Regions from separate parts of the Paenibacillus sp. FSL R7-0340 genome, predicted to be linked through region 2. Evidence: riboswitches for the same ligand, from Rfam matches in the RefSeq annotation. Region 2 holds a riboswitch; the other holds the start of a gene.
The links. Region 2 has a riboswitch for cyclic di-AMP ahead of MKX59_RS13435 (3D domain-containing protein). Riboswitches for the same ligand answer to the same signal wherever they lie in the genome.
Positions count from the first base shown of each region.

Region 1: linked by a shared signal. The riboswitch ahead of MKX59_RS06060 (TrkH family potassium uptake protein) and the one ahead of MKX59_RS13435 (3D domain-containing protein) in region 2 are both predicted to bind cyclic di-AMP.

Region 1 is NZ_JBBOBY010000001.1:1,354,426-1,360,588, forward strand. Features, by position in the region: gene uvrC (excinuclease ABC subunit UvrC) at 1-927, shown strand, start outside; gene MKX59_RS06055 (CPBP family intramembrane glutamic endopeptidase) at 896-2,626, opposite strand; cyclic di-AMP (ydaO/yuaA leader) riboswitch at 2,888-3,040, shown strand; gene MKX59_RS06060 (TrkH family potassium uptake protein) at 3,450-4,790, shown strand; gene MKX59_RS06065 (potassium channel family protein) at 4,898-5,575, shown strand; gene MKX59_RS06070 (LysR family transcriptional regulator) at 5,581-6,163, opposite strand, start outside.
Region 2 is NZ_JBBOBY010000001.1:2,969,089-2,975,251, forward strand. Features, by position in the region: gene MKX59_RS13415 (hypothetical protein) at 1-30, opposite strand, end outside; gene MKX59_RS13420 (M20 family metallopeptidase) at 73-1,251, opposite strand; gene MKX59_RS13425 (ABC transporter substrate-binding protein/permease) at 1,400-2,863, shown strand; gene MKX59_RS13430 (amino acid ABC transporter ATP-binding protein) at 2,850-3,572, shown strand; cyclic di-AMP (ydaO/yuaA leader) riboswitch at 3,807-3,975, shown strand; gene MKX59_RS13435 (3D domain-containing protein) at 3,982-4,650, shown strand; gene MKX59_RS13440 (polysaccharide deacetylase family protein) at 4,849-5,655, opposite strand; gene MKX59_RS13445 (NADH:flavin oxidoreductase/NADH oxidase) at 5,961-6,163, shown strand, end outside.

The DNA of each region.
Region 1 (6,163 bases), 1.6 Mb from region 2:
CAAGGTCAAGTTGGTGACCAAGATGCAGAGATAAAGGAAACAGAAACCCAACTATCCGGTGGACTGGAGGACCCAGCTACGGCAGCTCTCGCTCTGGCTGAATGGTTGGATGTTAAGGTACTTGTACCGCAGCGTGGACTGAAAAAGCAAATGACAGGCATGGCGACGGAAAATGCACGTGTTGCTTTGGATGAGAAGTTTAAGCTGATCGAGCGGGATGAGGAACGGACATCCAAAGCTGCAAGCAATCTCGGACGTGCCATTGGGCTGGATAGCTTGCACCGGGTGGAGGCGTTTGATAACTCCAACATCCAGGGTTCCGATCCAGTCTCCGCCATGATCGTGTTTATTGATGGCAAGCCTGCCAAGAAGGAGTATCGAAAATATAAGATCCGTTCTGTGCAGGGACCCGATGATTATGAAACGATGCGTGAGGTTATTCGGCGTAGATATGAACGTGTGCTTAAGGAAAATCTGGAACGTCCCGACTTGATCGTTGTGGATGGTGGACGTGGACAAATTAAGGCGGCGACCGATGTACTGCAAAATGAGCTGGGTTTGTTCATTCCTGTGTGTGGCCTGGTGAAGGATGCCAAACATAGAACTTCCCAACTATTAGTGGGAGAGTCCTCTGAGGCCGTGACACTTGCACGCAATAGCGAAGAATTTTATCTGCTGCAACGGATTCAGGACGAGGTTCACCGTTTTGCCATCACGTTCCACCGCGAGCAACGCGGCAAATCTATGGTAACTTCCCGGCTGGACTCTATTCCAGGCATCGGCGAGAAACGGCGTAAGTTACTGCTCAAGCATTTTGGATCACTCAAAAAAATAAGAGAGGCCAGCGTTGAAGAATTCCGGCCTCTCTCTATTGGGGATAAGCTTGCGCGTCAGATTATAGCTGCCCTTCGGGAGGAGGAGTCGTAGAATACGGCTCCTCTTTTTTAATAGGTTCAAACATAATTCGATTTGGCTTTTTAGGACTAAACCAATAAATGATGTAACCCACAATGGCTGGAAGTAAGATCCAGAATAGACCAGCGCTCACATTCACAGTGTCTCCCAGACTCATTACACTAAGCCCCATTAGAATGCTGTCAAAAATAACATGGCTGAACATGGCGGCAATAAAACCGTAACGCAGGAACACAAAACTGAACAGCAAGCCAAGAAAAGTCAGCTCAATAGGTCTGGAAATCACCGGATAGATCGGATAAAGTGTATGTCCCAGTGCCCAAATCAGCGTGGTGATCAGACAAGCAACAAAAGTGTTTTTCACTATTTTTTTGACCATCGGAATACCAAACAGACGGTAGACAGTCTCTTCTCCAATACCTGCCATCCAGGCCATAATCGGCAGTAACCATGGATAAGCCATATTGTAAGGGGATTGCGTGGCATCTGTTGTGGAGAATGTATTAAATGTGCGCTCCAGTATAAAGAATAAGATGGATTGTACCCCGAGTAAAATAAAGGCCCACAAGTAGCCAACATACATACTGCGAAGCACATACAGCCCGTAGCCCGGCTCTTTCGCACGCGGCCATGCATTCAGTCCAACCTGACGCATAAGTCCGTCACCGCCGACCAAGGAGAAGTAGAGCGCTACTGCCATGAAGAAGGTAACACCAATCTGGAACACCATAAGAAATATAAGCATGCCCTTACCGCCTGCTTCTGCTTGCAATAAAGGCAGCATGTTCATTGTCCCAGCTATACTTGCAATAAAGTATATAACGGACAGAACAATGCCGCGTACAAATGAAGTATGTCGTCGGGTGAGTGACGCATACACAATGGCAAGAACACCCAGCACAAAGCTAAATAGGGCATAACCCGCATAGGTCATCCAATTCGCCCAAAATGTTTGCTTTTCGATATAATCGGTATAGGACGACGGGGCCGAAAAGCTTTGAGAGAAGGAGCGAACATCACCGTCTTCGAAAGTAAAAGCCAGTGTAAGTACCGAGGCGCCGATTTTTTTATCGTCTACGGTATACTTTAATCCACCTTCTTTTTCAGTGGTGGCGAGCTTCAAGTCCGACGGCTTAAAACCAAAGCGCTTAACCCATACTGCGGCCGCCTGCTCCTTGGCTTCAAGCGTCATGCCGTCCTCAGCTACACGTATAAGCCTGTTACGTGCTTCTTCATCCGTAGAAATATCAGCCTGTGTGTAATTGGTACTGGAGGTGATCCGTTTAAAGCTAACGACCTTCCCAGTGGATAAATCCACATGAATTTGCAGTTTGCTTTTCGCTGAGGATTCAGGCAGATCAACCCGAAAGGTTTCGTAAGGGTAATTTTTCTTCCATGTACGGTCGTACTGTTGAAGCAGTTTTTCTCTAGATAAATAACCGTACAAATCTGTTTCGGCCTGATAGGTCACGACAGGCTCCTCTGGCTGTGATTCAGTATAGCCCAACTCGGAGCGGGCAAAGTCCAATGCGTGTATGACCGCTTCTTGTTTGCTGATGACCTTTGCGTTCATTACTGATTCTGGACTCGGATTGCTAAGCGAGGGAATAAGCAATTGAAAGATAAAAAAGCAAATCAGGCCAATCCCGCCCAGCAAGCCTAATTTTTTGAAGTTGGCCGTGAGCACGACCGGTTTCCCGATAGGATTCATGAGTTTCCTCCTTAATCTGTAAATAAGAACATCCATTAAAGATATCATACTGCACAGGTTCCCGCCAACAGACCAGCGATATTCATGAAAATAGAGTGAAAGCACTTTAAAGTTCCAATAAAATAAGATAAGCTGCGATTAAACGATGCCCATTCGCAAAATAAAGCCAATTTCACGTTTTTTCGGCGAAATCGGTTTTGTGATCTGGATATAGAAGGATTATAATCTTGAGGCAATGCCTATAAAATACATAGGTAATGATATACAGTTGAGCCAAATTTCTATGAGAAAACGGGGGAACCATGTTACTGGGGTGAATTTTACAGCCGATCCTGCTGGATTGGATGTGTAAATAGGGCATACTGTGCTGCCCGAATCCGTCAGCTAACCTCGTAGGCTATGAGCAGGAACCAAGTCAGGCACTCGGTTTTCCGGTGTCTATTTTTGTGTGTATAAAAGTGTGTGGATTGGTTAGACCGCTGCGGGTGCAGATTATTCTTCCGATTGCTGTTATCCCCGGATTTTTTGATTGTATAACCCCTTTAATGGTTAAAATCCGGAGATAAAGGCAAACGCTTCGCTTCTTCAGAACAATTCTGCCCCCTTCGCTGCTGCCCGCCAATAGCACAGGGGGCAGAGTAGTGCTTGACATGCATTCTTCCTGTATTCAGGGAATGCTAATTATAGTTACTAAAGGTTTGGAAAAATCAAAAAAATTAGGGGCAACGACGATCGGAAGATCAAATGGAACGCGTAGCGGGCTTACACCGTATTAAATCACTGTTTTTATAGTTTTAAGGATTAGGAGAGAAGTGATGAATAGATGAATCCCAATGCAAGCTGGCTCCGGCTTTCTCCACCGCAGATATTCGTTGCGGGTTTTGCCATTATCATTCTAATAGGTAGTTTATTGTTAATGCTGCCGATCTCCAATACAACAGGAAAGCCACTTGCGTTTATAGACGCTTTGTTTACTGCCGCTTCCGCGACCTGTGTTACAGGGCTTGTCGTAAAGGATACGGGGACCTTTTTTACAATCTTTGGTCAAGTTGTTATCGCTGCGCTCATTCAGATCGGCGGCCTGGGCTTTATGACTATGGCTACCTTGATCGCGCTGGTGTTCAAACGTCGGATTTCCTTACGGGAGCGCCTCATTTTACAGGAAGCGATGAATCAGACCTCTGTCGAAGGAATTGTCGGATTGATTCGTAAGGTGCTGCTGTACTCGCTGGTCATTGAGGGCGTATGTGCTGCAATATTTGCGATTCGCTGGTCGTTTGATATGCCTGTAGGCAGGGCGATTTATTTTGGGATTTGGCATGCCATCTCCATGTTTAACAATGCTGGTTTTGACTTATTCGGGCACTTTCGCAGCCTGACAGATTATGTATATGATCCGATTGTTAATTTTACAGCTATGTTCCTGATTATTTCAGGCGGAATTGGTTTTGTAGTGATGTCGGACCTGGCAGAATATCGCAAGCGCAAGAGACTTTCCTTGCATACTAAGGTGGTACTCAGCATGACGGGCGCTATGATTGTAGTCGGCACGCTCGTGATTTTTGTATTTGAGTTTACGAATCCAAAGACTCTTGGCTCGCTTGATTGGGGGGGGAAACTGCTGGGATCTTTATTCCAGTCCGTAACCCCTCGTACCGCAGGTGCCAATACACTGGACATTGCAGGCTTGCGGCAGGCTACGCAGTTTTTTATCATCATACTCATGTTTATCGGGGCTTCTCCTGGCTCTACTGGAGGCGGGATTAAGACCACAACATTCGCGCTGCTCATTGGAGCCGTGATTTCGATGCTACGGGGGCGTGAAGATATTGTACTGTTCAAGTACCGACTTGCGCAGGGACGAATTTACAAGGCTTTGACCATTACACTGCTGGGGTTGCTGTTCGTGATCGGGGTGACCATGATTTTGTCGGCAACCGAAGATCATCATTTTCTGATGATCTTGTTTGAGACGGTGTCTGCGTTTGGTACGGTGGGGCTGTCGATGGGGCTTACACCTGATTTGACAGTCATAGGTAAGCTGGTGATTACCCTGACGATGTTTGCAGGTAGACTGGGGCCACTCACGCTAGCTTATGCACTGGGGCCGAAAAAGGGTAAAGAATTATATCGTCATCCGGAAGGCAAAATGATTATAGGATGAATCATTTCATGATAAGTAGTATACATTTCGTTGATTTAATTATTTCAGGATTTTTGCAAAATCCTCATTTATGAAATTGATTCAGATAAGGGAGTTTTCGAGTAGATATGAAAACGCAGCAGTTTGTAGTTATTGGCTTGGGGCGGTTTGGCTCAAGCCTGGCTTTGCAATTGGTGGATATGGGGTGCGAGGTGCTAGGCATCGACCGGAATGAGGATGTTGTGGACAGTATGAGTGAGATGTTGACACATACTGTCGTGGCGGACGCTACTGATGAAGACTCATTGCGATCACTGGGCATCCGTAATTTCGATTGCGGCATTGTTGCTATTGGTGATGACATTCAGGTAAGCATCCTGACCGCCATTTTGCTGAAGGAGCTGGGTGTGAAAAAAGTCGTAGCCAAAGCCATATCTGTGCTGCACGGGCGTGCGCTAGAGAAGCTCGGTGTGGACCGGATCATTTATCCAGAACGGGATATGGGTATCCGGGTGGCTCATCAGCTAGTCACGCCTAATTTGCTCGATTATTTGGAGTTGTCCAAAGAATACAGTATTGTGGAACTCAATGTACCTGCATGTCTGAATGGCAAAACGCTAGCAGAGCTAAATGCCCGTACTCGCTTTGGTTGTAGTGTCGTGGCGCTTCATACGGCGAACGGTATCCTGATCGCACCGACGGCTATGGATCGGCTAAAAGCAGACGATATTATGGTCATCATCGGCTCGAATGACAATATCGGTCGCTTTGAGGATGAGGTTGTTAATGTCAATGAAGAGGGCTAAACCCTCTACACCATACGATAGCCTGCAAACGACGCACGTGTCTCGCTAATCCAGCGTCGTGCTGTCGGACCGAGATCGGTCGTCTCCGAGTAAATGAGGGAGGTCGTTCGGCGTGTCTCCTTCAAATCGGGCAAGTATAATGCAGTGAGTCCATTATCCCGTAATAGTTCGCTGCGCAAATAGGATTTGGGTAGCAAGGCGGAAGCCTTACAGGTTGGAAGCAGGCGTACAATTGCCTCGAAGGAGTCGATTTCCATGCGGATATCCGGCATGATGCCGCTGCGCTGGAATAAGTCATCCGTCAGACTGCGATACCAGGTTCCTTTGGAGAAAATAATCATCGGCAATCCTTGCAGGTCTTTCATCGAGGCCGTTCCTGTCTTGACGGTTAATTCATGTCCAATGGGAACAACAAGCTCCAAATGATCATCAAATAGCGGAATGCAACGCAGTCCAGCTTCATGAATGGCAGACCCGACAATACCGGCGTCTGCTTTTTTATCACGTACAAAGGCGACGATTTCATGGGTTTTACCGGTGAGCAGCTTCAGCTCGGTTTGAGGATGCTTGCTCATGAAAGCTTCGACG
Region 2 (6,163 bases):
CAACGTCCAAAAGCTGCTCATACTATCCATGATGGCTGACTACTCCTTTCTGAAAGAACACGGAATTAAGATTTAGCGTTCGTTATTCAGCAGAGCGAATTCTTTTTTTATCCGGGCTAGCAGTTCAGGATTCGTGATTACATCGCAAGCAGTCCATGCCAAAGTTCTCGCAGCCAGCAGCGTTCCTTCCATGGCCCGGTCCTGCATCGCCAAATCGCGGAATTCTGGTGTATGCAAGGCATGCTTCTCGTCAATAACTTGAATGTAAGGATGGATAGCAGGGCAATGAAGCGATACATTTCCGATATCCATGGAGCCGTGATCTTCGCCTTCCGTTATATCTTCTTGTGAAATGCCAGCCTGCACCAAATTTGCGGTAAACGCATCGGAAAGTACACGGTTCGTGACCATTTCATCATAAGAAGTCTCATAATTGGAGGTCTCCAAACGACACCCGGCCTGTAAAGCAGCTCCTTCAGCAATTTGAATAACACGGCGAGTCAGTGGGTTCAGTTCTTGACGTGTAGCCGCTCTTACATAAAATTGGGCTGAGGCGTAATCAGGAATAATATTGGCTGCTTGCCCACCCTGGTTAATGATCCCATGGATACGCACTGTACTTTTTACTTGTTGACGGAACGCATTGATGCCATTGAACGTTTGAATCACAGCGTCCAGCGCGTTAATGCCTTCGTGCGGGCTGGCAGCCGCGTGAGCAGATTGACCAAAAAATTCGAATTGTACAGCATCAATCGCCAGTGATTTGCCTGATTTTTCGTAACGGTCATAAGGATGCGTCATAAGTGCGATGTCGCAATCATCAAACAATCCGGCAGCGGCCATAGGGACCTTTGCACCGCGTGTTTCTTCGGCAGGTGTGCCATATACCCGTACTTCTCCACCAGTTTCGTCGATGATCGACTTGAGGCCGACGGCAGCACCAGTACTCATCATACATATCAAATGGTGCCCACAGGCGTGTCCTAGACCTTTCAGAGCGTCATATTCTGCCAGAAAAGCGACAACCGGCCCGGGTTTTGCAGCTTTGTAAGTTGCAATAAAGGCTGTTTCTATGCCCAATACAGGTGCCTGGACCTCAAATCCGTGAAAAACCAGTTCTTCTTTTAAACGGGCAGCGGCCAGAAATTCCTCGTTTCCAAGTTCAGGATTTGCGCCAATAAATAACGAAATGTCCTTAAACCGTGGGGCATGCTGCTCGATGGTCTGTTGAATGGTCTGTTTAAAATCCATGCTGAAAACTCCTTTATATAAGCTGTAATGTAGGTACTGCGTTAGGTATGCTGAAATTGTACTATAACATTCATTGCATAATCATGCATATTCATTTATAATGACACAATCTTATTTATTATAAAGAATTTAAGGAGAGAAAAAAAGATTGAAAAAGGCATATCGTTTTACCGCCCTGGTTTTGACGGCGGTTATCTTGCTGTTGACTGGTCTTCCCATGCTCAATGCATACGGAACGGAAGCAAAGCCACAGAAAAAACTTGTAGTGGGCATGAGTGCCGACTTTCCGCCGTATGAGTTTCATAAAGTCATTAACGGTAAGGATACCATTGTTGGGTTCGATGTGGATATCGCCAAGGAAATCGCCAAAGATTTGGATGCGGAGATGGTCCCTGAAGACATGAGTTTTGACTCTTTGCTGCCTGCTCTGCAAAGTGGTCGTGTAGACTTGGTACTGTCCGGTATGACACCAACGGATGAACGCAGAAAGAGTATTGATTTTTCGGATGTATACTATCGCTCCAAGCAAGTCATCATGGTACGCCCAGAGGATAAAGACAAATATCCGACGATGGATGCTTTGAAAGGCGAGAAGATCGGAGCACAAAAGGGAAGTATTCAGGAAGAGATTGCTCAAAAAGTGCCCAATGCCTCTGTAACTTCACTGGATAAAATATCTGACCTGGTACTCCAGCTGCGGACCCAGCGTGTGAACGCTGTCGTGATCGAAGATACGGTTGCTAAAGGATACACGTTAGACGGTACCGTAACCCTTGCCAAGGCTGTGCCTGAGGATGCGGGAGCAGAAACAGCTGTAGGTATCCGTAAAGGGAATGCAGAATTGCTTGCTTCTGTAAATAAAACGTTGGCTCGCCTGAAAGCAGACGGGTCGATTGAGAAGTTTTCCACGGAAGCGAGTGCACTTTCTGCGGATCGTCAGGTTTCTTCTAATAACATTGTAGATATTTTTTGGAAATACCGCAGTTTATACGCTACGGGTATCGGCTACACCTTGTTGCTGTCTGCGCTCGGAGTACTGTTCGGATTCATCATTGGTCTGATCATATCCTTGCTACGTATGAGTGGAGTACGCATCATTGAGTGGTTAGGTACCACTTATGTAGAGATACTGCGTGGCACACCTATGCTGGTGCAACTCATGATTATTCACTACGGGGTTGCTTTGACGCTGGGTGTCAATTTTACTCCACTCCAGTCTGGTATAATCACATTGTCTCTGAATAGCTCGGCATATCTGGCTGAAATTTTCCGTGCAGGTATCCAGGCAGTAGACCGTGGACAGATGGAGGCTGCCCGTTCATTGGGTATGGGACGAGGCAAAGCTATGCGTCATGTCATTTTGCCGCAAGCATTTAAATCTATTTTGCCTGCTATCGGTAATGAGTTTATTACGATCATTAAAGAATCATCCATTATTTCGACCATTGGGATGGTGGATATTATGTATCAGGCCCAGGTCATTAAGAACATTACCTACGAAGGGTTAAGTCCGTTCGTAATCGCAGCCGCTATTTATTTTGTAATGACATTCAGCTTGTCTAAGCTGCTGGGTTTATGGGAAAGGAAGTTGAGAGCCAGTGATCACCGTTAAACAACTGCGTAAATCGTTCGGCAAGAATGAGATTTTAAAAGGCATTGATATAGATATCGCCAAAGGTGAAGTCGTCGTCATCATCGGTCCCAGCGGTTCGGGGAAGAGTACGTTTTTGCGTTGCATGAATCTGCTAGAACAGCCTACGAACGGGGAGATTTTGTTTGAGGGCGAGCCGATTACAGCTCGTGGTCATAATATTAATGTAACCCGGGAGAAGATGGGGATGGTGTTCCAGCATTTTAATCTGTTCCCGCATAAAACAGTGTTGCAGAACCTGACGCTAGCACCAACGCAGGTTAGAAGACAGTCAGGGAAGGAAGCGGAAAAAATTGCGCTAGAACTCCTGCGTACCGTAGGGCTTGAGGATAAGAAGAATACCTATCCGAACCAGCTATCCGGTGGTCAGAAGCAACGTATTGCGATTGCGCGTGCTTTGGCCATGCAGCCGCACGTAATGCTGTTCGATGAGCCGACTTCTGCATTGGACCCTGAAATGGTTGGAGAGGTTCTGGATGTAATGAAGAAGCTCGCCGAAGGCGGCATGACCATGGTAATCGTGACGCATGAAATGGGCTTTGCCCGCGAGGTAGGCGATCGAATCATCTTTATGGATAACGGTCAAATTGTGGAACAAGGTACACCAGAGCAGGTATTTGGTACTCCAAGCCATGATCGCACCCGTGATTTTCTTGCCAAAGTATTGTAAGAAAGTGCTGATATGAGCTATAAAAAAGCCCTCCGTTTGACGGAGGGCTTTTTCTTTTTTTGTCACCATTTCACCATATTTTCGTAACAAATATCGATTTCTTGGTGACAAAATTGTAACGAGTATAGTATGATGTTCAAGGTTCCCAACATTTTCATGCGGATAAGGTTACAAAATTGTGATATTATGCAGTAAGCCAAAACTTACCGGGACAGCATGCGGTTATGACAAACGCTGAATGCTGGGCCCAAACTATGGGAAGTGCGGGGGACGTAACAACGGCAGTCTTTCCGAAACGTCATAAGACGATATGGAATATGCCTAGGGGTGAATTGCACAAGCATAGGGCTTCTCCTGAGTCCGAATCCGACAGCTAACTTCGCAGGCATAACAGAGGAGGTACATATCTTTGAAACATCTAAAACATATTGGAAAAACCATGAAATTTGCGGTGCTTGCCGCAGCCATTGCAGGGCTGGCACAGACAGCTGGAGTAGCGGATGCTGCTTCGCTTCATACTGCCAAAGATGGCGATACCTTCTTTTTGCTTGCTCAACGTTATGGAGTATCAGTGGACGAGCTGACGAAGGCGAACCCAAACATTGCCTCTAACAATATATATGCAGGTCTGCAAATTAAGGTACCTGGTGAAAAAAGTGTGAATGCAGCTTCGGATTCGAAGCCTCAGCTTCTTACGGAGAAAGCACCAGCGAATGAGGGGCCAACGATTGAAGCGTGGGGCAAAACATTTAACTATAGCAAAATAGTTGACGTTAAGGCTACTGCGTATTCTGCCGCAGCCGATGAGAATGGTAAATGGGGAGCTGTGGACTACTACGGCAATCCGCTTAAACTAGGTACAATTGCGGTAGACCCGAACGTCATTCCGATGGGCACGAAAGTGCTGGTTACAGGCTATTCCCACCCAGGTTTGCCGGATCATTCTTTTGTAGCTGTCGCTCGTGATCAGGGCAGCGCCATTACAGGAAAACGGATTGATATCTTTATTCCTGGCAACAAATCATTTGTGAACGACTTTGGATTTCAAAATGTGAAGCTGTACGTTATTGATAAATAGCATTATACGTGTATATGGTTTAATTAAACATAATATATATTATGTAAACTTAATGCCTGTATCCTACCGCATATAACTAGGTCAGACTCTTATCAGGTCCTATCCATAAAAAAGGCTGTCTTGACGAGCAGAAAACTTCTGCTGGTAAGACAGCCTTTTTACGTTGCTTTAGCTTGTAGCTCAATCATAAACATATGGTTATTTCTGTTCCGATGTGTGGAGTAGCCGGGGGACTGTCACAAATTTGTAGCCCTTAGCTTTTAGAGAGTGAATTAGACCCGGCAGAGCTTGGACAGTGCCTTGCAAGTTGGAACTTTGACCTCCACCTGCGTGCATTAAAATAATAGAGCCAGGCCCAGTAGCTGGGATCACATTGCGCTGAATTTGTGTTTTACTTAGTCCCTTCCAGTCGAGAGAGTCTACATTCCAATTGACAATCATGTAGCCATGACGACGTGCCCACTGGATTTGAGGCTCCGTGATTTCACCGTAGGGTGGACGAATCAACTTGGGGCGAAAACCTGCGCTGGCTTGTAAAATACGTTCTGTTTTTGTAATCTGGTTGCGAAAGCGTTCTGGTGTGGCCTTCCTAAAATCCGGATGAGTATAGGAATGGTTTCCTATAGCATGGCCTTCACGGATAATACGGCGTATGATCCCCGGATGCTTTTCCGCACGGTGACCGACGATGAAAAATGTAGCTTTGATGCCATTGGCGTGTAATACGTCCAAAACCTGCGGCGTATACCTAGAATCGGGCACATCATCAAAGGTTAGGGCAATTTGGCGGGTGTGTGGGCCGCACATTTTAAAAATGTCCGCATGTTTTTTTCGCAGCATTGCTAATGTAGGAGTTGCTCGATCTGTGCTCTGTTGTACAGAAGAAGCAACAGTTGCTTCCTTGGGATGGGGCGTTCCGATGTTGGGAGGCGCATCCGCGTGAACGGGTAAACTTGAAAATGCTAGTAACAGTGCCAAGCCTGGCAACACTCCCCTGTACGGCATATGTATCCCCCCTTTCCGTGCAGTGATACCTAGTGGTGCTCTCGACTATTATGTACCTGTCCTATTAAAAATATGCTGGTTACCAAGTTCGGCTCATAAACGACTGGAAAGAAGTCCACGATGAAACGATTATCAATGAAGATGATGGAGCTAAACGTACATATTCTCTTAAACATGACCGAAAACAGGAGCATTTTCGCAAGTTTTAGCCTTACAACGAATTCGGTATACCGTGACAGCTGGTGTATAATGGGGATGCAATTCATAATTATACAGACATGGAATTGAAGGAAGGATGGATAAAAGTGACCGACTTGTTTACTCCTTATCAATTAAAGGGGCTTTCTTTAAAAAATCGGATTGTCATGCCCCCGATGTGCCAATACAGCGTGGAGGCCAAGGACGGAAATCCAACGGATTGGCATCATGTCCATTATGTGAGCCGGGCAGTAGGAGGCACTGGACTTATTATTGTGGAAATGACAGCGGTCCATCCAGATGGACGTAT